Regions from separate parts of the Crossiella sp. CA198 genome, predicted to be linked through region 1. Evidence: riboswitches for the same ligand, from Rfam matches in the RefSeq annotation. Region 1 holds a riboswitch; each other region holds the start of a gene.

Region 1 (7,350 bases):
CCTCGACACCGCCCACACCACCGGCGAAACCCTGTCCGTCGGCGGAACGGTCCTCCTGCTCGCCATGCACGAGTCCTGGTCCGACATCTCACCCGGCCAACGCCTCCGCACCACCGGAAAACTCGCCCCAGCCCAACCCGGCGACCTGACCGTCGCCGCCCTCCGTGTCCACAACGCGCCCGAACTCCTTGGCACACCACCGTTCTGGCAACGCGCCGCCACCCACATCCGCGCCGGTCTCCGTCAAGCCAGCTCGGTCCTCCCCACCGACCAAGCCGGTCTGCTGCCCTCCCTGGTGGTCGGTGACACCACCACGCTGGCTCCCCGCGTCATCGCCGACTTCCGCACCGCGGGCCTGGCGCACCTACTGGCCGTCAGCGGCACCAACCTGGCGATCGTCTGCGGCGCGGTTCTGCTGCTGTGCCGGGCACTCCGCACCGGCCCCCGCACCGCGACCGCGGTGGCTGCCTTGGCACTGCTGGGATTCGTCATCCTGGCCCGGCCGCAACCGAGCGTCCTGCGCGCGGCGGTCATGGCCGCGATCGCCCTGTACGCCCTGACCACCGGCCGCGACCGAGCCGCGATCCCCGCCCTGGCCGGCACCGTGACGATCCTGCTGCTCGCCGATCCGGAACTGGCCGGAGACCTGGGCTTCCTCCTGTCCGTGCTGGCCACCGCGGCCCTGGTGCTCCTGGCCCCACGCTGGTCCGACGCCCTGCGCCGCCGTCAGGTCCCCGGCGGCCTGGCCGAGGCCCTGGCCATCCCCGCCGCCGCGCACCTGTTCACCGCCCCCGTGGTGGTCGGCATGACCGGCGAACTCAGCCTCACCGCCATCCTGGCCAACCTGCTCGCCGCCCCGGTGGTCGCCCTGGCCACGGTGCTCGGCGTGCTGGCAGCCGTCCTGTCGGTGATCCACCCCGGCGCGGCCGAACTCCTGGTCCACCTCACCGGCCCGGCGATGTGGTGGCTGGTCACGGTCGCGCACCAGGCCGCCGCCATCCCGATGGCCACCCTGCCCTGGCCCAGCGGCCTCGGCGGAGCCTTCTTGCTCATCGGCGTCCTGATCGTGCTCGCCCTGGTCCTACGCCAACGTCGGTTCCGCGTCCTGCTCATCGCGGCGGCCCTGCTCGCGCTCCTGGTCCTGGTCCCCATCCGAGCCCTGCGCCCCGGTTGGCCACTGCCCGACTGGGCCGTGGTCGCCTGCGATGTCGACCAAGGTGACGCCATCGTCCTGGCCACCGCCGAACCCGGTCGCGCGGTCCTCGTCGACACCGGCCCGGACCCGATCGCCATCACGAACTGCCTCCGCGACCTGGACATCGACCGGATCCCACTGCTCGTCCTCACCCACCTGCACGCCGACCACATCGGCGGCCTGTCCGAGGTCCTCGCCGGGCACCAGGTCGGCGCGGTGGCGATCAGCCCCGTCCAGCAACCACCCTGGGCCATCAAGGAAATCCGCCGCGCCACCGAGTCCGCGGGCGTCCCCTTGACCGAACTGCGACCAGGCACCAGCACGAGCTGGCCCGGCCTGACCATCGACATCCTCGGCCCCCGCAGCCCAGCAGCCCTGGGCGCCACCGGCGACCGCGTCGGCGGCACGGCCCTGAACGACGCCTCTGTCGTCATCCGGGCCCACACCACTGCGGGCCGGGTCCTGCTCACCGGCGACATCGAACTAGCCGGCCAAGCAGACTTGTTGGCGGACAAGGGATCCGAGCTAGCCGCCGACATCCTCAAGGTCCCCCACCACGGATCCCGCTACAGCCTGCCCAGATTCCTGGCCACCGTCCGCCCCCGGATCGCCCTGATCAGCGTCGGCGCCGACAACGACTACGGCCACCCCAGCCCGCTGATCCTGGAAACCCTCCGCACCCAGGGAACCCACATCCTCCGCACCGACCAGGACGGCGACCTGGCCATCGCCCCCAGCCCCGAGGGCCCGGTGATCTCCCGCCACGGCAAGCAAGAATCCCGGACACCACGATGACGCCCAGAACCCCGCCCGTCCCCTCAGCGCCCCACCGCCGCCATCTCCCGGCCCTACCACCCGTCACAAACACCTCCGGCGTGCCCCCCAAGTCGCGAAAGACCAGGTGACACGCCGGACGGCGGGGCTTGGGATCAGAGGCCGAGGGCCTCGCGGACCGCGGCGGCCGACGGGGGAACGGTGGCGCGCGGGCCGATCCGGTCCTGCACCGCGTCCAGGGTCTTGAGGCCGTCGCCGGTGATCAGCAGGACGGTTTCGGCGTCCGGGTCGAGCTGGCCGGTCTCGATGAGCTTCTTGGCCGTCGCGACGGTCACGCCGCCCGCGGTCTCGGCGAAGATGCCCTCGGTGCGGGCGAGCAGCCGGATGCCCTCGACCACCTCTTCATCGGAGACGTTCTCGATGGCGCCGTTGGTACGGCGGACGGTGTCGAGCACGTACGGGCCGTCGGCGGGGGCGCCGATGGCCAGGGAACGGGCGATGGTGTCCGGCTTGACCGGGGTCACCACGTCGTGGCCTGCCTTGAAGGCGGCGGCGACGGGGGAGCAGCCGGTGGCCTGGGCGCCGAAGACGCGGTACGGGGTCTGCTCGACCAGACCCAGTTCGCCCAGTTCGCGGAAGCCCTTGTCGACCTTGGTGAGCTGGGAGCCGGAGGCGATCGGCACCACGATCTGGCTGGGCAGCCGCCAGCCGAGCTGTTCGGCGACCTCATAGCCCAGGGTCTTGGAGCCCTCGGCGTAGTAGGGCCGGACATTGACGTTGACGAACGCCCAGTCCTCGTGGTCCGCGGCCAGCTCGGTGGCCAGGCGGTTCACGTCGTCGTAGTTGCCGTCGACGGCGATCAGCGCGCCGTCGTACACGGCGGTGGTGAGGATCTTGGCCCGTTCCAGCGAGGACGGGATCAGCACGACCGACTCCCAGCCGGCACGGGCCGCGGCCGCGGCGACGGCGTTGGCCAGGTTGCCGGTGGAGGGGCAGGCCAGGACCTTGAAGCCCAGTTCACGGGCGGCGGCCAGGGCGACCGCGACCACGCGGTCCTTGAACGAGTGGGTGGGGTTGCCGGTGTCGTCCTTCACCCAGATCCGGCGGACGCCCAGTGCCTTAGCGAGGCGGTCCGCGCGGACCAGCCTGGTGCAGCCGGGGTCGGTGTTCGGGTGAGCGTCCACAGTGGACGGCACGGGAAGCAGGTTGCGGTAGCGCCAGATCGACTGCGGGCCGGCCTCGATGTCCTCCCGGCGGACGGTCCCGAAGTCGTAACCGACCTCAAGGGGACCGAAACACTCGGAACAGGCGAACTCGGCGGCGAGTGGGACCTGGTGGCCGCACTCCCGGCAGACCAGGCTGCGCGCCGGGCCGAGGTCAAGGGTCTGCTGGGCGCTGTTAGGCGCCTCGATGGTCGTCATCGCGAGGTCTCTCCTCATCTTTCCCGCTGTCGCGGGGCGGATTTGGCACCGTGTTCACCTGCTCCCTCGCGGAATACGCGTCGAGCCTGTGCCGGTTGCCGGGGTGTCGTAGGGCCGATCCCTCTACCCCTCTGGATGAGCTGTATTCAGTTGTCTGGGAATCACCGTACGGCACGGTCGCCACTGAGAGCTACCGCCAACCCAGCATGCGGGAGCCCGCAGGGCTGTCAGACCCCCGTGAAAGGATTGCCGACGTGAGCGCCCCAGCCGTCACCCCGGAGCCGCTGCATCTGGTGATCGGGGAAGAGGAACTGCTGGTCGAGCGGGCCGTCAAGGCGTCTCTGGACGCGGCGCGGCTGGCCGATCCGCAGACCGAGCTGAGCAAGGTCCGGGTGACCGACCTCACCCCGCCGGAGCTGATCGAACTGGTGAGTCCGTCCCTGTTCGCCGAGGGCCGGGTCATCGTGCTGGAGGCCGCCCAAGAGGCGGGCAAGGAGATCGCGGAGGCGATCGGCGCCTACTGCAAGGCGCCCAGCGAGGGTGTTGTGCTGGTGGTCGTGCACAGCGGCGGCGGCCGGGGCAAGCTCGCCAAGGAACTGCCGGACGCACTGCGCAAGGCCGGTGCCAAGGTCACCACCTGCGGGAAGCTGAGCAAAGGCGGCGAGCGCGAGGCCTTCGTCAAGGAGGAGTTCCGCCGGGCCGGTGGCCGGGTCGACCCGGCAGGCTTGGCCGCGCTGATCGAGACCGTGGGCTCGGACCTGCGGGAACTGGCCGCCGCCGCCTCGCAACTGGTGGCCGACACCGGCGGCCAGGTCGATGAGCAGGCAGTGCGCCGCTACCACCGCGGCCGGGCCGAGGTGACCGGGTTCGTGGTCGCGGAGAAGGCGGTGACCGGTGACCGGGCCGGGGCGCTGGAGGCATTGCGGTGGGCCCTGCAGACCGGGGTGCCGCATGTGCTGATCGCGGACGCCCTGGCAGACGCGGTCCGGACCATCGCCCGGGTGATGGCCGGCGGCCGGGCCGACCCGTTCGCACTGGCCGGGCAGCTGGGCATGCCACCGTGGAAAGTGAAGAAGGCCTTGGCCCAGTCCCGAGGCTGGGAACCCGAGGGACTCGCCGAGGCCATGAACCTGGTGGCCAGGCTGAACGCGGATGTGAAGGGCGTCGCCGCCGACGGCGGTTACGCACTGGAACGAGCGGTGCTGAGGTTGATCCTGGTTCGGCGAGGTCGCTGAGCCGGAGGTGAGGTCAAGATCCGGCTCCGGCTCCCGGACCTGGCACCGGTGTGGTCGCGGTCTTGAGTTCGACCCGAGTGCTGGACCTGGTCCGAGCGCCGGGCCGGGCTTGGGCCCGGACCCGGTTAAGCGGAGCGGGCGGCCGCTACGGCTGATGGACCTGACCGGCTGATGGACCTGATCGGCTGAGCCGATCCGCGGATCGTGCCGATCGCGCGGTCCGGCCGGAGGTGGTGCTGGCGAGGTTCCTCGGCCAGCGGCGTGCCGAGGAACCTCGCCGGGGCCTGCCGACTGGCGGGCCGACTGGGGGTGGGGGCGGGCTGAGCCGGATTTAGCCAGCCGCCGACCTGGAGATACCTAGGTAACTTGTGGGTGGGTTGGGTTGAGGTTGGGTGTTCGGGTTGTTGGGGGCCGGTGGTGGGTGGGTGTTGATGCCGGCGGTATGGCACTTCGGTACCACGGGTTTTGTCTGTTGGGGGTCGTGGGGAAGTTTTTGTCACCGTGTGTACCGGCTTTGTTTGCCTTTGTTCTGCCGCTTGGGTGAGTGATGTGCGGAGAGTGGTGGCGCAAATTGCGAGCCGTAGATTGCCGGTGGGTGTGCCTGGCAATCGGTTGCTTGCGTCGAAAGGTCATCGACTGGGTGTTGCGCTCGGTTTTCGTATTTCTGTCAATACGGCGACCGGGTGATACCCGGCGGCCTGCTCAGAAACGGAAGAGCGGGCCCTTTTCCTGGTACAGCACGCAATCGTTGGGGAACGTTTCCTGATAGGTGACGGGGCGGCCGTTCCACATGCCGCGGGCGGTGACGGTGATGGGTGCGTAGATCAGGTAGCACGGTTCCTGGGGGCCGACGTTCACCCTGCGGAAGTCGCCTGCCGCCTTCTTCAGCTCGTGGCAGGACCAGGCGGGCTGGGGGTGGGCGCCGGCGGCCGGTTCGCAGGTCAGCGTGCGTGAGCGGGCGTCCCTGGTCGGGGCCTCGCCGGGGTTGCTGGTCAGCACCAGCCAGCTGGCTGCTCGCGGAGTCGCCGTCGTGGCCGTCGCGGTGGGCGCGGTGACCACGGCAAGGGGCAGCAGGGTTGCTGCCAGCCCGAGTGCCAACGGCAGAAGTCGCTTGCGAGACATTGTTCGCCTTTCAAGGAATGGGTCTGTTTGTGGCAGCCTGTTCCGGCCGCCATGATGAATACGAATACAGTGATTGCGGCGCACGGTGACTGTGGTCACATGACTCCCGGGTAACACCCTTTCCTGTCCCACGAATGGCGGTACGCAACAGTCCCGAAACATACGAAGCTTGTCCTCGAAAGCAACCATGCTTGCCAACGCGCCGGTTCTGCGGTGTCATCAGGACGTAACGCACTTCCGGATGACCGCCCTCGGACGGGACGCGCCTCGAAAGGAATTACCGGTGATTACCCCAGGATCTACCGGGTTGATTTCTCACGGGGCGAAGGGGCAGTTGGTGAAGAACAAAGGTGGTCTGGATGGTGAGACGTCTGCCGTGGGCACGCGGCAGAACTTCTGGCGGGAGTGCCTGCGGCTGCGACCGGCGCTGATCAGGGTGGCCCGGCGGCAGGGCGTGAGCCCGGCCGAAGCGGAGGATGTCGTGCACGATGCGTTCCTCCGTGCCGCACAGTACGCACAGCTCGACCACGGACGGCTGATGCCGTTCCTGGTCGCGGTGGTGAAACGGCTGGGTGTGGACGAGTTGCGGCGGCGGGCATCAGCACAGCAAGTGTGCACCCACCCCAGACTGTTGCCCATGCAGGTGATCGATCCCGCCGATGTGGTGACGGATCGGCATGAGGCTCGCTGGTTGCTGGCCAGGTGTGGGAAATTGAGTCAGCGCGAATGGCTCGTCCTGCTGTGGCTTGACCAGGGACTTCCTCATGAGGAGATCTCGCGTCTGCTCGGCACCACGCGCAGGGCGACCGAGTGCATCGCGAGCAGGGCGCGATGCCGGGTTCGCCGGTGGATGGCTCGTCGGCTCCGCTCAGCAGGGGAGCGAGCCGGCTACTAAATAGGGACCCCGGTGCGGTGTGCAGGGCACCGCACCGGGGACCCGATACGACGAAGGCGCCGCCTCACCTTCCGGTGGGGCGGCGCCTTCGTCGTTCAGCGTTCCGTGCCCTGCGCGCTCCGTGCGGAGCGGCGGACTCAGATCTTGTTGGCGCGCAGCGCGAGGGCCGACTTCTTGTTCGCGGCCTGGTTGGCGTGGATCACGCCCTTGCTGGCCGCCTTGTCCAACTTGCGGTTGGCCGCGCGGAGCAGCTCAAGAGCCTTGTCCTTGTCCCCGGCCTCGGCGGCCTCGCGGAACTTGCGGACGGCGGTCTTGACCTCCGACTTGACGGACTTGTTACGCAGGCGCGCCTTCTCGTTGGTCAGGATGCGCTTCATCTGCGACTTGATGTTGGCCATGGTGCTACCTCGGTCTCATCTGATCGGAAGTCGTGCCGCGCTGTAGTGGCGCTACGCGGAACGCGCAGCCTTCCTCCAGGGCGGAAATGCCGCACGGCACGGCTGGAGATGCTATCAGCCATGCCGTGCGGGATCCCAATCGAGGCTGGTCAGCGAGCAGTGGATGGCCTGATCAGCGCAGGGTCAGCGGAGCTGTCTTGCCGTCGGCCTCCACCAGGTAGGCGCCCCTGGCGACCTCCCGGCGGCCCGCGCCGTCCACATCGCCCACGGTCAGCGCGAGCTGGTCGGTGTCGAAGGTCACCTCCAGCGT
Region 2 (7,350 bases), on a different contig from region 1:
TACACCTGGGGCAAGCTGCTCATCCGCGACCTGCGCGAGCGGGCCCGGCAGGAGTGGGGCGCCGGGTTCTCGTTGCGCCGCTTCCACACCGCGCTGCTCGGCCTCGGCTCGCCGCCACTCGGGCTGCTCGGCACCGCGCTGCGGGCGGGCTGAGATGCCGACGCCCGCCGTGCTGCTCGGGTTCGTCGCGGCCACCGTCACGCTGGTGCTGGTGCCCGGCCCCAACCTGATCTACATCCTGACCCGCTCGCTCACCCAGGGCAGGCGAGCCGGATTCCTGTCCGCGCTGGGCGTGGAGGCGGGCACCCTGGTGCACGTGATCGCGGCCGTGGCCGGGGTGTCCGCGCTGGTGGCGGCCTCGCCGACGGCCTTCACCGCGGTGCGCCTGGCGGGCGCGGCATACCTGGTGTACCTGGCGGTGCGCACCCACCGCCAGCCAGCCGGTCTGGACCTGGCCACCGGAGCCAGGTCCAGGCCGGTCCGGCTGTTCCTGGACGGGGCGCTGATCAACGTGCTCAACCCCAAGGTGATGCTGTTCTTCCTCACGTTCCTGCCGCAGTTCGTGCCGGCCGGGACCGATCCGGCCACCACCCGCACGCACCTGCTGGTGCTCGGCGCGGTCGGTTTCGTGGTCGCGCTGATCCTGGACCTGGCCTACGTCCAGCTCAGCGCGCCACTGCACCGGCTGCTCACCCGGCGGCCGCGATTCCTGCGCTGGCAACGGGATCTGGCCGTGATCGTCTACTTGGGACTGGCCGCGTTCACCGTGCTCACCGCGCAGCTGTAGCCCTGCCTCACTCCTCGCGCAGCAGGTCCAGCGCGGCCTGCAGGTCGGCAGGGTAGTCGCTGCTGAACTCCACCCACTGCTCGTCCGCGGGGTGGTGGAAGCCCAGGGTCCGGGCGTGCAGCCACTGCCGGGTCAGCGTGAGCCGCTTGGCCAGCACCGGGTCCGCGCCGTAGGTCAGGTCGCCGACGCAGGGATGCTTCAGCGCGGAGAAGTGCACCCGGATCTGGTGCGTGCGCCCGGTTTCCAGCTTCACGTCCACCAGCGAGGCGGCCCGGAAGGCTTCGAGGACCTCGTAGTGGGTGACGCTGGGCTTGCCGCTGGCGACCACGGCGAACTTGTAGTCCTGCCGCGGGTGCCGGTCGATCGGGGCGTCGATGGTGCCCCGGCTCGGATCCGGGTGGCCCTGCACCAGGGCGTGGTAACGCTTCTCCACGGTGCGTTCCTTGAACGCCCGCTTGAGCCAGGAGTAGGCGTGCTCGCTCTTGGCCACCACCATCACCCCGGTGGTGCCCACGTCCAGCCGGTGCACCACGCCCTGCCGCTCGGCCGCGCCGGAGGTGGCGATCCGGATCCCGGCGCCTGCCAGCCCGGCCACCACGGTCGGACCGGTCCAGCCGGGGCTGGGGTGCACCGCGACGCCGACCGGCTTGTCGATCACCACGATGTCGTCGTCCTCGTAGAGCACGACCATGCCGTCCACCACCGCCGGGACCAGCTCGACGGGGTGCTCGGGCTCGGGCAGGGTGATCTCCAGCCACGAGCCCGCGATCAGCCGGTCGGACTTCCCGGCTGGCGCACCGTCGAGCAGGACCCCGCCGTTCTCGGCCAGGCCGGCCGCGACCGTGCGGGACAGTCCCAGCAGCTTGGCCAGGCCCGCGTCCACCCGCATGCCGTCCAGGCCGTCCGGCACTGGCAGGGTCCTCTGGTCACTCACGCGTTTTCCTCCACCGTGGCCTTGGCCTTCGTCTCGTCTGTCCTGTGTTTGGCCACCCGCCCGTCGTAATCGACGCCGAACAGAGCCAGCACCACCAGGAGCACGCCACCGCTGACGATGGCCGCGTCGGCGATGTTGAACACCGGCCACACACTGCCATCAGGGGCGAACAATGACAGGAAGTCCACCACATGGCCCTCGCCGAAGCCGGGCGGGCGGGTCAGCCGGTCGGCCAGGTTGCCCGTGGCGCCGCCCAGCACCAGGCCGATGCCCAGCGCCCAGCCGGTGGAGCGCAGCCTCGGCGCGAAGGCCAGGATGGCCAGCACCACCAGCGCGGTGATCATCGTCAGCAGCCAGGTCTGTCCGGGGAACAGCGAGAACGCCGCACCCGGGTTGTGCAGCAGCACCAGGTAGAGCGCACCACCGGCCAGGCGGACCGGCGGCTGCCCGTCGAGCGCGGCGACCGCGAGGTCCTTGGTGCTCAGGTCCGCCGCGAAGACCGCGATCGCCACCAGGGCGAAGGGCACCAGGCGGCGGGGCGGCTTGTCGTCCGTGCTCACCGCCCCATTGTCCCGCACTCCGGGACCAGGGCTTACTCAGCCAGCTCAGCCCGCCACGAAGGGCGGCAGCGGGCGCGGGTCGTTCACCGGCGCCCAGCGCCCGTCCACGATCTCGTACTTCCAGCCCGGCCCGTGCGCGACCAGGTCGCGCAGCGCGTCCAGCACCCGGTCGATGTGCTCGGCGGTGGTGCCCAGCCCCAGGCTGATCCGCACCGCGCGGTCGGTGCCCGACCCGGCCTGGCCGAGCAGTCGCCGGGTGGCGATGTGCGCGCAGAAGGCGCCGTCGCGCACCCCGATGCCGTGTTCGGCCGAGAGCACCGTGGCCACCAGGCCGGGGTCCTGGCCGTCGAGGGTGAAGCTCACCACGCCGACCCGCTCCTGGGCCGCGCCGAAGATGGACAGCTCGCGGAAGCCGGGGAGGGTGTTGAGCCCGGCGCGCAGCCGGGTGAACAGCTCGGTCTCGTGCGCGATCACCGCGTCCCAGCCGTGCTGGGTGATGCTCTGGCAGGCGCTGGCGAAGGCGTGCACGCCCACCACGTTCGGCGAACCGGCCTCGTGCCGCTCGGGCGCGGGCGCCCAGCCGACGCCGAGGTGATCGCCCCAGTCCACCACGTGCTTGGTGGCCCCGCCGCCGACCAGGTACGGCTCGGCCACGTGCAGCCAGTCCGCCCGGCCGACCAGCGCGCCGCTGCCGTAGGGCGCGTAGAGCTTGTGCGCGGAGAGCACCACGTAGTCCACGTCCAGGGCTTGGATGTCCACCGGGCGGTGCGGGGCGAGCTGCGCGGCGTCCAGGGCGATCCGGGCGCCGAAGCGGCGGGCCACCGCGGCCAGTTCACGCACCGGCCACAGCTCGCCGGTGACGTTGGACGCCCCGGTCAGCACGACCAGCCGCGCGCCCTCGGGCGTGCGCCCGAGCGCCTCCTCCAGCGCGCCGATCGCGCCCTGCGGGGTCTCCGGGGTGGCGATCCGGGTGACCCGGGGGCCGCGCCAGGGCAGCAGCGCGGCGTGGTGGTCGGTGTCGAAGGTGACCACGCTGGCGCCCTTGGGCACGCTGCGGGCCAGCAGGTTCAGCGCGTCGGTGCTGTTGCGGGTGAACACCACGACATCGGTGGCGTGCGCCCCGACGAACTTCCGCACCACGTCCCTGGCCTGCTCGTAGACCTTGGTGCACACCTGGGAGGCGAAGCCCGCGCCGCGGTGCACGCTGGCGTAGTAGGGCAGCAGCTCGTCCACGGCGTCGCGGACCGCGGCCAGACACGGCGCGCTGGCCCCGTGGTCGAGGTTGGCGTAGGTCACGCGTTCCCCGGTGACCAGCGGGACCGTGGTGTGCGCGCCGACCACGGCCGGGACGACCGGGGCGGTGGGTGCGGTGACCGCGGGGGTGGTCTGCGCCGGGATGACAGCGAGCGACATACAAGCCTCCAGGATCCGGATCGGACCTGCTGGGAGGCCCGCGCTTGCCCGTCGCACCTCACGACGGACCAGGTCCTCACCCGGAGCACCCCACCGCGGTAGGAGGGTTGCCGACCAGCGAGCCGGGGCTTGTTGCTGGTACTCATGACCTTGGCCTCGAAGCTAGCCGACGACCCGGCGACTTGGGAAGCCCCCATTCCAGATACCGGGAAGCCGCCTGATCCGCCCGGCCCCGCCGAACGGGCAACTGATCGGGCACCGGTTGGGGCGATTCCCCACCACCCACCGAGTTGATATTTCTTCCGGGTCTAGCCTGACTGAACCGGTAACCAGAACCGGAAATTCCACAGCAGGGGGCTGTTATGGAGAAAAGCAACACAAGCAGAATCCGGCACGGCTTTGTTCGATTAGCCGTGGCGACCATGATGATGAGCACCGCGATCCTGGGCGCGGCGGCCGCCGCGCAGGCCGCGCCCGCCGAGCAGCCGATCCCGGCCGAGACCGCGCCGGCGGGGGTCACGGCGAAGCTCGCGGCACCCGGCGGCGTCGCCGCCCCGCTGCTTTGCAGTGGTCACGCGGTTGAACACGGCAACTGGAACAACGCCGATCCGAACGCCACCGGCATCGCCAGGGCCGAGCTGCGGGACTGCCAGTCGGTCACCGTCTGCGAGGGCTCGATCTGCCGCATCGTGCACGACGCGGGCTGGACCATGCGCGTGTTCGGGAAATGCTCACCGACCAACTGCGACTGGGGCTGGAGCAATTCCGAATTCCGCCAGTCCGCCGGCCACATCCACGCTTTCTACGACCACGGCTACGCCAAGCGACATGTCTGGGCGAAGATGTCGCAATACCGCCCTGGCCAGCTGTGGATTGTCTGGCGAACGGATTTCGTCGACCCGAACCGACCGGACTACGAAGTGCAGGAATGGTTCCACCGCGTCTGATCCAGAGTGACGCACAGCACCGGGACGGCCCAGCCACGGGCCGTCCCGGTCACCACGCTCAGACCTGGAACCGCCCCGGCAACGTCACGCTGAACCCGTCGCCGACCCGCTCCGCGCGCCCGGAGTACTGCTGAGCCCCGGCCCGGAACCGCCACGCGCCGAGCACCTTGCCATCCACCGGCACCCCGACCTCGTCCGCGACCCGGGTGCTCACCTCGTCATAGGACAGCCCGCTCCAGTCCGCGCTCACGCTCGGCGCGGCGTTGAGCTGCCACAGCGTGAAGTGCACATGCGCACCCGAGCTGGACCCACCACACGGCAACGCGTTGCCCGTACGCCCCAGCGGCGTCCCGGCCGAGACGGACTGCCCGTCCTGAACCTGGATGCCCTCCAGGTGGTAGTACCCGGTACGCCACCCGTCCGAGTGATCCACGGTCACCCAGTCGCCGCCGGAACAGCGCTGCATCCGCACCGTGCCCGCCGCGGCGGACCGGGCGATGCCATCGTTGGGCGAGAAGTCGATGGCGTTCTTGACCCCGCTCTGCCCGTTGTCCGAGTGCACCCCGGCCGAATAGGTGTGCTGGCCGGTGGCGAACGGCAACGAGAGCACCGGGTCGGCCAGCGGCGCGGCCACCGCGGCAGGCGCGAGCAGCAGCCCACCGGAGAGCAGTGCGGCCGCGGCCAGCAACCAGGTGGAACGGCGGTTCCCCGACATGTTGACTCCTTACAGGGGGCACCCTTTCGGGTGAAGGAGTTCATGAAGGTAGCCAGTTGGGCGCGGACCGTCAGGCCCCAAACGATGTCCGCCAAATGGAGCAAGGAGAGCCATGCCGACCTTCGACGGCCGGGAGATCGAGGTCATCCAGTTCAGCGATCTCGCGAGGTCTCGCTCCGTTTCCTGGAGTGGGCGGTGCGGATCGCCGCGGAGCGGGAACGGCCCGCCGAGGGCTAGGCGGAAAACCGGGTTGGCGCAGGTGGCAGACTCGAACGCGATGAAATACGTGATCGTGCCCGTGGACGACAGCTCCTCCTGGATCGACCCGGAGGCCTACCTGGCCGTGCTGCCGACCCTGGCCGCCGACCTGCCACCCGGCGCGCGGGCCTTCGCCACCGACCCTGGGCACTACGACTTCTTCGGCAAGCGATGCGTGAAGGACCTCAAACCCACCGCACCGCGCACCGAAGGCGACCACCTCGTCCTCGAACTGCGGCACAACTGCTGGAAACACGACGCCGACCTGGTGCTGCGCTACACCGGCGTCACCGAGTACACCGTGGACCCGCCTGGCACCCTGCCCAAGGACCTGATGCTGGACGAGCTGCTCCCCGACGAGCACGGCGTGCGGCACGAGTTCGGCTGCGTGACCGGCACGATCGTGGTGGTCGCCGCCGACGTCACCGCGGAATGGGTGCCGACCGACTGCACCGGCTAACTCTCGCCGCGTTCACCGCGCCAGTGGGCGTAGCGGCCCGCGCGGTCGATGGCGCGGATGCGTTTCTCCGCCTCGTCCCTGGCCGTTTCGGTGCTGACCACCAGCAGCTGGTCGTCGAACTGGAGCCGGGTGACCGGTTGCGGGGTGAAGCCCTTGCCCGCGCGGACCACCAGGCTCACCGTGGCGCCCGCGGGCAGGCGCAGTTCGGAGACGTAGACGCCGTGCAGCTTGGAGCCCTCGGGGATGCGGATCTGCAGCAGCTCCGCGCCCAGCTCGTCCAGCGGGCCCGCGTCGACCTGGACCTCCTGCATCTCCCCTCGGCGCACCAGGCCCAGCCAGCGGGCCAGCGCGGGCAGGGTGCTGCCCTGGATCAGGGTGAGCAGCACGACCAGCACGAACACCACGTCGACCAGGGTCTGCGCGCCCGCCACGCCCTGGGTCACCGGGATCATGGCCAGCACGATGGGCACCGCGCCGCGCAACCCGGACCAGGCCAGGAAGGTCTGTTCCCGCCAGGGCAACCGGAACGGGGTGGCGGCGAGGAACACCGAGAGCGGGCGGGCCACCAGCAGCAGCACGCCACCGGCCACCAGCGCGGGCACCAGCACGTGCAGCAGCCGGGACGGCGAGGCGTACAGGCCGAGCAGGACGAACAGGCCGATCTGGGCCAGCCAGCCCAGGCCCTCGGCGAAGGAGAGCGTGTCCGAGCGGTGTGGCAGCCGGGCGTTGCCGAGCACCAGCCCGGCCACGTAGGCCGACAGCAGACCCGCGCCGTGCACGCCCTGGGCGGCGGCGTAGGCCAGCACGCACACCCCGACCGTGGCCAGTGGGTAGAGACCGGTGGCGGGCAGGGCCGCCCGGCGTAACGCGAACGCGCCCAGCCAGCCCAGCGCGATGCCCACCGCCGCGCCCATGGCCAGTTCGTAGATCATCAGCGCCGGGGTCCACCAGGTGAACGGATCGGTGCTCGCCAGCAACACCACCGCCAGGAACACCGGCGCGTCGTTGAGCCCGGATTCCAGCTCCAGCGCGCCCGCGAGCCGTTTGCTCACCCCGACCCCGCGCAGCACGCTGAACACCGCGGCCGCGTCGGTGGAGGAAAGCACCGCGCCCCACAGCAACGCGGTGCGCCACTCCAGGTCCAGGATGTAGTGCAGCAGCCCGCCGGTGACCAGGATGCTCACCCCAACGGCCACTGTGGACAGTGCGATGCCCAGGCCCAGCGCGGGTTTCACCGCCGACCAGCGGGTGGTGAGCCCGCCCTCGGCCAGGATCA
Region 3 (7,350 bases), on a different contig from region 1:
CCAGGTTGACCAGGTTGACCATCAGAAGTTCGCGTTCTCCACTTGAGTTGCCGACCGCGCAGGACCAGCAGGTCCTAGGCGTGCACCTCGGGCGGAGCGGAACGAGGGGCTTCCTCGACGCTCATCACCCTGGCGCCGTGCACCGGCCCCTGTGCCACTCGCACGGTACGGCACACGCCGACCCCGGACAGCTCCGCGGCGACCCGGACCGCGGACTCGCCGTCCTGGCAGAGGAACGCGCAGGTCGGGCCGGAGCCGGAGATGATGCCTGCCAGCGCGCCCGCGTCCACCCCGGCCCGCAGGGTGCGGCGCAGCGCCGGGCGCAGCGAGACCGCGGCGGCCTGCAGGTCGTTGCCCAGCAGCAGCGCGAGCTGGCGCGGGTCACCGGTGGCCAGTGCCTCCACCACGGGTTCGACCGCGCCGACGCGGGGCGGTTCGCCCTCGGCGCGCAGCCGGTCCAGTTCCTTGAACACCGAGGGCGTGGACAGGCCCTCGTGGTCGAGCGCGAGCACCCAGTGGAACTGGTGCCTGGCCAGCACCGGGACCAGCCGGTCGCCCCGGCCGGAGCCGAGCGCGGTGCCGCCGTGCAGGCAGAAGGGCACATCCGCGCCGAGCGCGGCGGCCACATCGGCCAGCTCGTCCTTGCCGATCTCCAGCTTCCACAGCGAGGCCAGCCCGACCAGGGTGGCGGCCGCGTCCGCGCTGCCACCGGCCATGCCGCCGGCCACCGGGATGCCCTTGCGGATGTGCACCCGGACCTTGGGGTCCTTCGGATCCCGGCCCACGTACTCGGCCAGCGCCTGCACTGCCTTCCAGGCCAGGTTGGAGAAGTCGGCCGGGACCCTCTCCGCGCTGTCGCCTGCCACCTCGATCCCCGGCTCGTCGGCGACCGCGACGGTGACCTCGTCGTTCAGGGACAACGCCTGGAAGACGGTCAGCAGGTCGTGGTAGCCGTCCTTGCGCACATCCCCGACGGCAAGATGCACATTGACCTTGGCCGGGGCGCGGACGATGACCGGTGGTGGAACGACTGCCAGCACGCTCCCAGCCTACGTGCTCGATCGACAAAACACGTCCGGCTCCCGCACCGCGGACGACTTTCTGCCGGTTGGCGAAAGTCTGCCACGGGCGGGAGCCGGACGGTCGCGCTCAGTTCCCGGTTGGCGCCGTTCAGGCGGGGATGACCGCGCCCGCGAACTGCTTCTGGATGTAGTCCCTGGTCTGCTGCGAGGTCAGCAGTTCGGCCAGTGCCTTGATCCGCTTGTCCTCGGCCAGCTCCGGCCGGGTGACCAGGCCGTTGGCGTAGGGGTTGTTCTCCGCCTTCTCCACCGCGAGCGAGCCCTTGATCGGGTCAAGGCCGGCGTCGATGGCGTAGTTGCCGTTGACGATGGAGGCGTCGGTGTCGTCCAGGCTGCGGGCCAGCTGGGCGGGCTCCAGCTCGACGAACTTGAGGTTCTTCGGGTTCTCCCCGATGTCCTTGAGCGCCGCGCCGGCCTCGGTGCCCGGCTTGAGCTTGAGCACGCCGTTGGCCTGCAGCAGCTTGAGCGCGCGGGTCTGGTTGGAGGCGTCCTGGGACAGCGCCACCTTGCCGCCGCTGGGCAGGTCGGCGATGTTCTTGACCTTCTTGGAGAACACCGCCAGCGGCTCGATGTGCACCGGGGTGACGAACTTCAGGTCGCCGCCGCGCTCCTTGAGGAACTCGGTGAGGTAGGGCACGTGCTGGAAGTAGTTGGCCTCCAGCTGCTTGTCCACCAGCGAGGTGTTGGGCAGCACGTAGTCCTGGAACTCCACCACCTCGATCTTGAGGTTCTTGCTGGCGGCCAGGTTGTCCTTGACCCAGTTGAGGATCTTGGCGTGCGGCACCGGGCTGACCGCGACCCGCAGGGTGGCCTCCTGGTTGGCGGCGTTGTCGGCGCCGCCGCCGCAGGCGGTCAGGGTGAGGGCGGCGGTGACGACGGTCGCGATGAGGGCGTGCACCCGCATGGAACTGGTCCTATCTAGACGGTGATCTGGCGGCGACGGTCGACCGTGCGCGAAACAAGATCAAAGAGGTATTGCACGAGGAAGGTGAGCGCGGCGAGCGCGGCCACCGAGGTGTAGAGCAGGCGGGAGTCGAAGCGCTGGTACCCGTAGGTGATGGCCAGGTTGCCCAGGCCACCGCCGCCGACCGCGCCCGCCATCGCGGAGTAGCCGATCAGCGCCACCGCGGTGACCCCGATGGCCGAGATCAGCGCCGGACCGGCCTCCTTGACCAGCACACTGCGCACGATCTTGGGCTTGCTCGCGCCGGTGGTCAGGGCGGCCTCGACCACGCCGACCGGCACCTCCCGCAGCGCGGACTGCACCAGCCGGGCCAGGAACGGGATGGCGCCGATGGTCAGCGGCACGGTCGCCGGACCGCTGCCGATGTAGCTGCCCACCAGCGCGCGGGTCAGCGGGATGAGCGCGACCAGCAGGATGATGAACGGCAGCGACCTGGTCAGGTCCACGATGAAGCCCAGCACCCGGTAGACCAGCGGTTGCGGCCGCAGTCCGCCGGGTGCGCTGGCGTGCAGCAGCACGCCGAGCGGGACGCCGCCGAGCACTGCGAACAGGGTGCCGAGTCCGACCATCAGGCCGGTCTCGGCCCCCGCCTGGGCGAGCTTGTCGAATACTTCCGCCCAGGGTGTTGCCTGTTTCACGCGGCTGCTCCTCCAGCGAGCACAGTCGGCCTGCGGCGGACGACGGCGCCGCGCTCGGCGATCCAGTCGAAGGCCGCGTCGGCGTTGGCTCCGGTCAACGCGACCCGGAACCGGGCCACGGGGGTGTCGGCGAGACGGGTCATCCCGCCGCCCAGCAGGTTCAGGTCCACCTCGAAGCGGCTGGCCGCCTCGGGCAGCAGCGCGCCGACGGCGGCGAAGCCGACCAGCACGACATCGGCCACCCGGTCGAAGCGGGCGTCGGTGTCCCCGGCGCGCACGATGTCCTCCACGCCCGGCAGCAGCGCGCCGGAGGTGCGCGACCCGGCCTGGGTGACCAGATCGAGGACCTTGCCGTGCTCGACCACCTGGCCGCGGTCGAGCACCGCGACGTCATCGCAGATCCGGCGCACCACGCTCATGTCGTGCGTGACCACCAGCACGGTCACACCCAGTTCGGCGCGGGCCCGGTCCAGCACGGTCAGCACCGAGGCGGTGGTGTCCGGGTCCAGCGCGGAGGTGGGCTCGTCGGCCAGCAGCACCGAGGGGTTGGCGGCCAGCGCGCGGGCGATCGCGACCCGCTGGCGCTGCCCGCCGGAGAGCTGGTCAGGGTAGTTTCCGGCCTTGTCGGCCAGGCCGACCAGGTCGAGCAGTTCGACCACCCGCTTGCGCCGGGATTCCACCGGCGCGCCCGCGGCCTCCAGCGGCAGCGCGATGTTGCCTGCCGCGGTGCGCTGGCGCAGCAGCGAGTCGTTCTGCGGCACCACGCCGATCTGGCGGCGGGCGGCCCGCAGCGCGGAGCCGCGCAGGGTCACCAGGTCGGTGCCGTCGACCAGGATGCCGCCCGAGTCGGGCTGTTCCAGCAATGCGATGCACCGGGCGAGCGTGGACTTGCCCGCGCCGCTCTCGCCGACGACGCCGCACACCGTTCCAGCGGGGACCTGGAGCGAGACGCCGTCGAGTGCGACGGTCGTGCCACTGCGGCCCCGGTAGGCCTTGGTCAGGTTCTCAACTGTGATCACGATGTCTCCATGGCAGGGCGGAACCGCGCTCGGCGGCCCGCGCACACCTGTTGCCCGGATGAATCCCGGGCAGAAAGCGGGTAGAGCGTTCTGGTGGAGGAGAGCGCGCCGTCAGACGGGCGGCAGACCGGTCAGGATCGACAACCGGTGACCGTGCGACGGCCGTGATCGACTACGCGTCGGCGCGTGAGTACGTGCATGAGCTTCATGTCTGCTCCATCGCTCCTGGCGGTAGCACCTGCCCAGGGACTGGGCGGTTGCTGCGGCTTCACAGATCCAGGTCTCTCGGCCGCTCGGGATGGATTTACTCGGACAGTACAACGGACCCACTCGAAGAAAAGCAAGTGGATCCGCCCGTTCGGCCGTGGTTCGTTCGCCAGATCACATGCTGTAACGAACAAGCAGGTGCGACGAACGCACCCCTTGGGGTCAACACGGCACCGAGCGTGGTTATTCCCCGAGTTCCGCCTCGGTTTTGGCGATCTTGACGAAGGCGTGGATGTCGAGCTGCTCGCCCCTGGCGGTCGGCTCGATCCCGGCCGCGGCCAGCACCCGGCCCGCGCGGTCGGCGGACCCGGCCCAGTTCGCCAGCGCGGCGCGCAGGCCCTTGCGGCGCTGGGCGAAGGCGGCCTCGATCACCGCGAACACCGCGGCCTTGTCCTCGCCCTCCGGCTCGGCCCTGCGAGTGAAGGCGACCAGCGCGGAGTCCACGTTGGGCACCGGCCAGAACACCGCGCGCGGCACCGCCGAGGCCCGGCGCATCCCGGCGTACCAGGCGGCCTTGACGCTGGGCACGCCGTAGATCCGGCTGCCGGGACCGGCGGCCAGCCGGTCGGCGACCTCGGCCTGCACCATGACCAGGCCGGTGCGCAGCGAGGGCAGTTCGGCCAGCAGGTGCAGCACCACCGGCACGGCCACGTTGTAGGGCAGGTTGGCCACCAGCGCGGTCGGCGCGGGCTCGCCCAGGTCGGCGGCGCGCACCCGCATCGCGTCGGCCAGCACCACCCGCAGGTTCGCCGCCAGCTCGGGCGCGCGTTCGGCCGCGGTGGTCGGCAGCAGGCCGGCCAGCACCGGGTCGATCTCCACCGCGACCACCGAGCGGCAGGCGGGCAACAGGGCCAGGGTCAGCGAGCCGAGCCCTGGCCCGACCTCCAGCACGACGTCCTCGGCGGTGAGCCCGGCCTCCCACACGATGCGGCGCACCGTGTTGGGGTCGTGCACGAAGTTCTGCCCCAGCTTCTTGGTGGGACGCACGTCCAGCTCGGCGGCCAGCCGACGCACATCGGCCGGGCCGAGGAGCGAGACGCCCTGCGGCCCGGCCGGTGCCGGAGTTTCAGTCACCCGGAAAGACTACTTGGGCAGTCCGAGCTTCGAGGAACAGTGCGGCCAGGCGCCGTAGCCACCGCGGGCGTCCCGGAGCTTGGTGGCCACCGCGATCTGCTGCTCCCGGCTGGCCTGGTGCGGCAGCGGGGCGTACTGCGCGCCGCCGTAGGCCCGCCAGGTGCTCGCGTTGAACTGGAGGCCGCCGTAGTAGCCGTTGCCGTTGTTGATCGCCCAGTTCCCGGTGGCCTCACACTGCGCCAGCCGGTCCCACACCGCGCCGTCCGGGGGCATCTTGGTGCCGACCCGGAGCTTCTTCGGCTTGGCTTCCTTGACGACCTTGGTGCCCAGCTTCTCCCGGGCGGTCTCCTTGCCGTTCTTCATGGTGACCCGGTAGGTGACCATCTGCTCGCCGGGCGTGCCCGGGTCCTCGACCTTCTGCTCACCGCGCAGCATGGTCGGGTCCTCGGTCTTCTCGACCGGGGGCTCGATGGCTTCCTTCTTGTTCACCACGGTCACGCCGGTGCGGCTGACGTGGATCTCCGCGCCGTCGCTGATCTTGCCGTCGGCGCCCAGGTTGACCGCGTCGGACGGGCCGAGGCTGAGCTGGAGCTGCTGGAGCAGTTCGGAGACGGTCAGCGCGGTGGTCTTCATCCGCTGCGGCTCGTTGCCGCCGTCGAAGAGCGTGACGTTCTTCGGGGTCTTGATCTCCAGCGCCAGGCCGTCCACCGGGATGGCCGCGGTGCGGTCCTTGGACAGCCAGGCGCCGTCGTGGTTGATGCCGAGCTGGTTGAGCGCGTCGCCGACGGTGCGGGCGCGCACCCAGGACTCGGTGGGCTGGCCGTCCACGGTCATCTTCAGCTGGCGGCCGCGCTCGAGCACGATCTTGCCGCCGTCGGCGATGGAGGCCTGCGGGGACGGGCTCAGCGCGTCGTGCGCCTTGGTGGCCAGCCCCTGGTCCTCCAGGACCTGGGCGACCGTGCTGGCGTAGGTGCGCACGGTGTGCTGGGTGCCGTCGATGTCGACGGTGACCTGCTTGTCCATCGCGACCGCTGCCGCGCCACCGCCGGTGAGCGTGATCAGCGCGGCGGCCACCCCGGCCTTGAGGAAGCGGCGCTTCCAGTCGGTGACGGCCTCCACCAGCACCGGCGGGACCTCGCCGCGGGCGCGGGCCTCGCGGTCCGCGTCGTCCTCCGGCCGGAGGTCGCGCAGCGCCGGGAGCATGGTGGTCTCGGCGTTGAGCAGGCCGATCAGTTCGTCGATGTCGACGTCCACGCTGTCCAGCAGCGCGTAGGCGTCGGGGCCGAGGACCTGGAGCACGTCATCGGTGGTGACGCTCAGGGACATCGACGGATGGCTGGGGTGGTCCAGGTTGACGCCCCGGAACGCCGGCCGGTCCATGACGGCGACGTTGTGCGCGGGGTTCTGCTCAAACCAGGAGTCCGAAGAAGAGGTGTCCTCGAACGTTCCAGTACCCACGGCAACACCACGGGGTTTGCCGGTTCCTGTCACGGGGTCGATACCTCCAGGAGGCGGTGTTCATGCAAGGCACGCCACGGTTGGTCGACGAGCCCCGACACACGTCTCCCTGTTTGGTGCGCACCGTCCCCGAAACCTGGTGTCCCGGGAACGATCACGGGACAGTAACGAGTCCCAGGGGGTTGCGCAAAGACCCCATTGGCGTTTTGTGACCTCGACCACAGCAACGGAAAAGGGTTACCAAGCGTCGTCAACGGGTAACCGACCGCTCTGCCAGCCGGAACACCCGTTCGGCCGTCGCGGAGGTGATCTCGGCGATCTCGGCCACATCCACTCCCCTGAGTGACGCGATGACACGCGCTGTATAGGTAACGGCGTAGGGCTCGTTGGGCCGGCCGCGGTAGGGGTGCGGGGTCAGGAACGGAGCGTCGGTCTCGATCAGGAACTGGTCGTCCGGCACCAGCCGGGCCGCTTCCCGGAGGTCCGCGGAGTTACGGAAGGTCACTGGACCGGCGAAAGACAGCACATAGCCCTTATCCACACACTTCCGGGCAAACGCAGCGTCACCGGAGAAGCAGTGGAAGACCACGGTGTCCGGCGCCCCCTCCTCGTCCAGGATCCGCAGCACGTCCGCGTGCGCGTCCCGGTCGTGGATCATCAGCGCCTTGTCCAGCCGCTTGGCCAGGTCGATGTGCCAGCGAAAGGCCAGGTCCTGGGCCGCGGGCGGGGCGTAGTCCCAGTAGTAGTCGAGCCCGGTCTCGCCCACCGCGACCACCCGCGGCGCGGCGGCCAGCTTCTCCAGCTCGGTCCGCTCGGCGTCGCCGAACACGCTGGTCCGGGTGGGATGCAGG

Evidence for each region. A riboswitch is a leader RNA that binds a small molecule or an ion and turns the genes downstream of it on or off. The one in region 1 is predicted to bind S-adenosylmethionine.
Region 2: it holds a riboswitch for S-adenosylmethionine, as region 1 does, so the genes downstream of both, ACTOWY_RS29210 (aminotransferase class V-fold PLP-dependent enzyme) here and thrC (threonine synthase) in region 1, are expected to answer to the same signal.
Region 3: it holds a riboswitch for S-adenosylmethionine, as region 1 does, so the genes downstream of both, ACTOWY_RS28020 (methionine ABC transporter ATP-binding protein) here and thrC (threonine synthase) in region 1, are expected to answer to the same signal.

The regions. Positions count from the first base shown of each region.
Region 1 is NZ_JBQJIM010000002.1:282,770-290,119, reverse strand. It holds gene ACTOWY_RS03960 (DNA internalization-related competence protein ComEC/Rec2) at 1-1,990, shown strand, start outside; gene thrC (threonine synthase) at 2,125-3,390, opposite strand; SAM riboswitch class I at 3,402-3,532, opposite strand; gene holA (DNA polymerase III subunit delta) at 3,645-4,625, shown strand; gene ACTOWY_RS03945 (SSI family serine proteinase inhibitor) at 5,328-5,747, opposite strand; gene ACTOWY_RS03940 (RNA polymerase sigma factor) at 6,085-6,642, shown strand; gene rpsT (30S ribosomal protein S20) at 6,780-7,040, opposite strand; gene ACTOWY_RS03930 (glycoside hydrolase family 3 N-terminal domain-containing protein) at 7,213-7,350, opposite strand, start outside.
Region 2 is NZ_JBQJIM010000018.1:192,109-199,458, forward strand. It holds gene ACTOWY_RS29190 (DUF885 family protein) at 1-153, shown strand, start outside; gene ACTOWY_RS29195 (LysE family translocator) at 155-787, shown strand; gene ACTOWY_RS29200 (RluA family pseudouridine synthase) at 795-1,676, opposite strand; gene lspA (signal peptidase II) at 1,718-2,281, opposite strand; gene ACTOWY_RS29210 (aminotransferase class V-fold PLP-dependent enzyme) at 2,327-3,694, opposite strand; SAM riboswitch class IV at 3,730-3,844, opposite strand; gene ACTOWY_RS29215 (hypothetical protein) at 4,057-4,641, shown strand; gene ACTOWY_RS29220 (M23 family metallopeptidase) at 4,700-5,356, opposite strand; gene ACTOWY_RS29225 (hypothetical protein) at 5,634-6,074, shown strand; gene ACTOWY_RS29230 (potassium/proton antiporter) at 6,071-7,350, opposite strand, start outside.
Region 3 is NZ_JBQJIM010000017.1:185,375-192,724, reverse strand. It holds gene ACTOWY_RS28040 (ABC-F family ATP-binding cassette domain-containing protein) at 1-22, opposite strand, end outside; gene ACTOWY_RS28035 (4-(cytidine 5'-diphospho)-2-C-methyl-D-erythritol kinase) at 75-1,040, opposite strand; gene ACTOWY_RS28030 (MetQ/NlpA family ABC transporter substrate-binding protein) at 1,171-1,983, opposite strand; gene ACTOWY_RS28025 (methionine ABC transporter permease) at 1,998-2,681, opposite strand; gene ACTOWY_RS28020 (methionine ABC transporter ATP-binding protein) at 2,678-3,700, opposite strand; SAM riboswitch class I at 3,914-4,005, opposite strand; gene rsmA (16S rRNA (adenine(1518)-N(6)/adenine(1519)-N(6))-dimethyltransferase RsmA) at 4,151-5,041, opposite strand; gene ACTOWY_RS28010 (transglycosylase family protein) at 5,051-6,421, opposite strand; gene ACTOWY_RS28005 (TatD family hydrolase) at 6,750-7,350, opposite strand, start outside.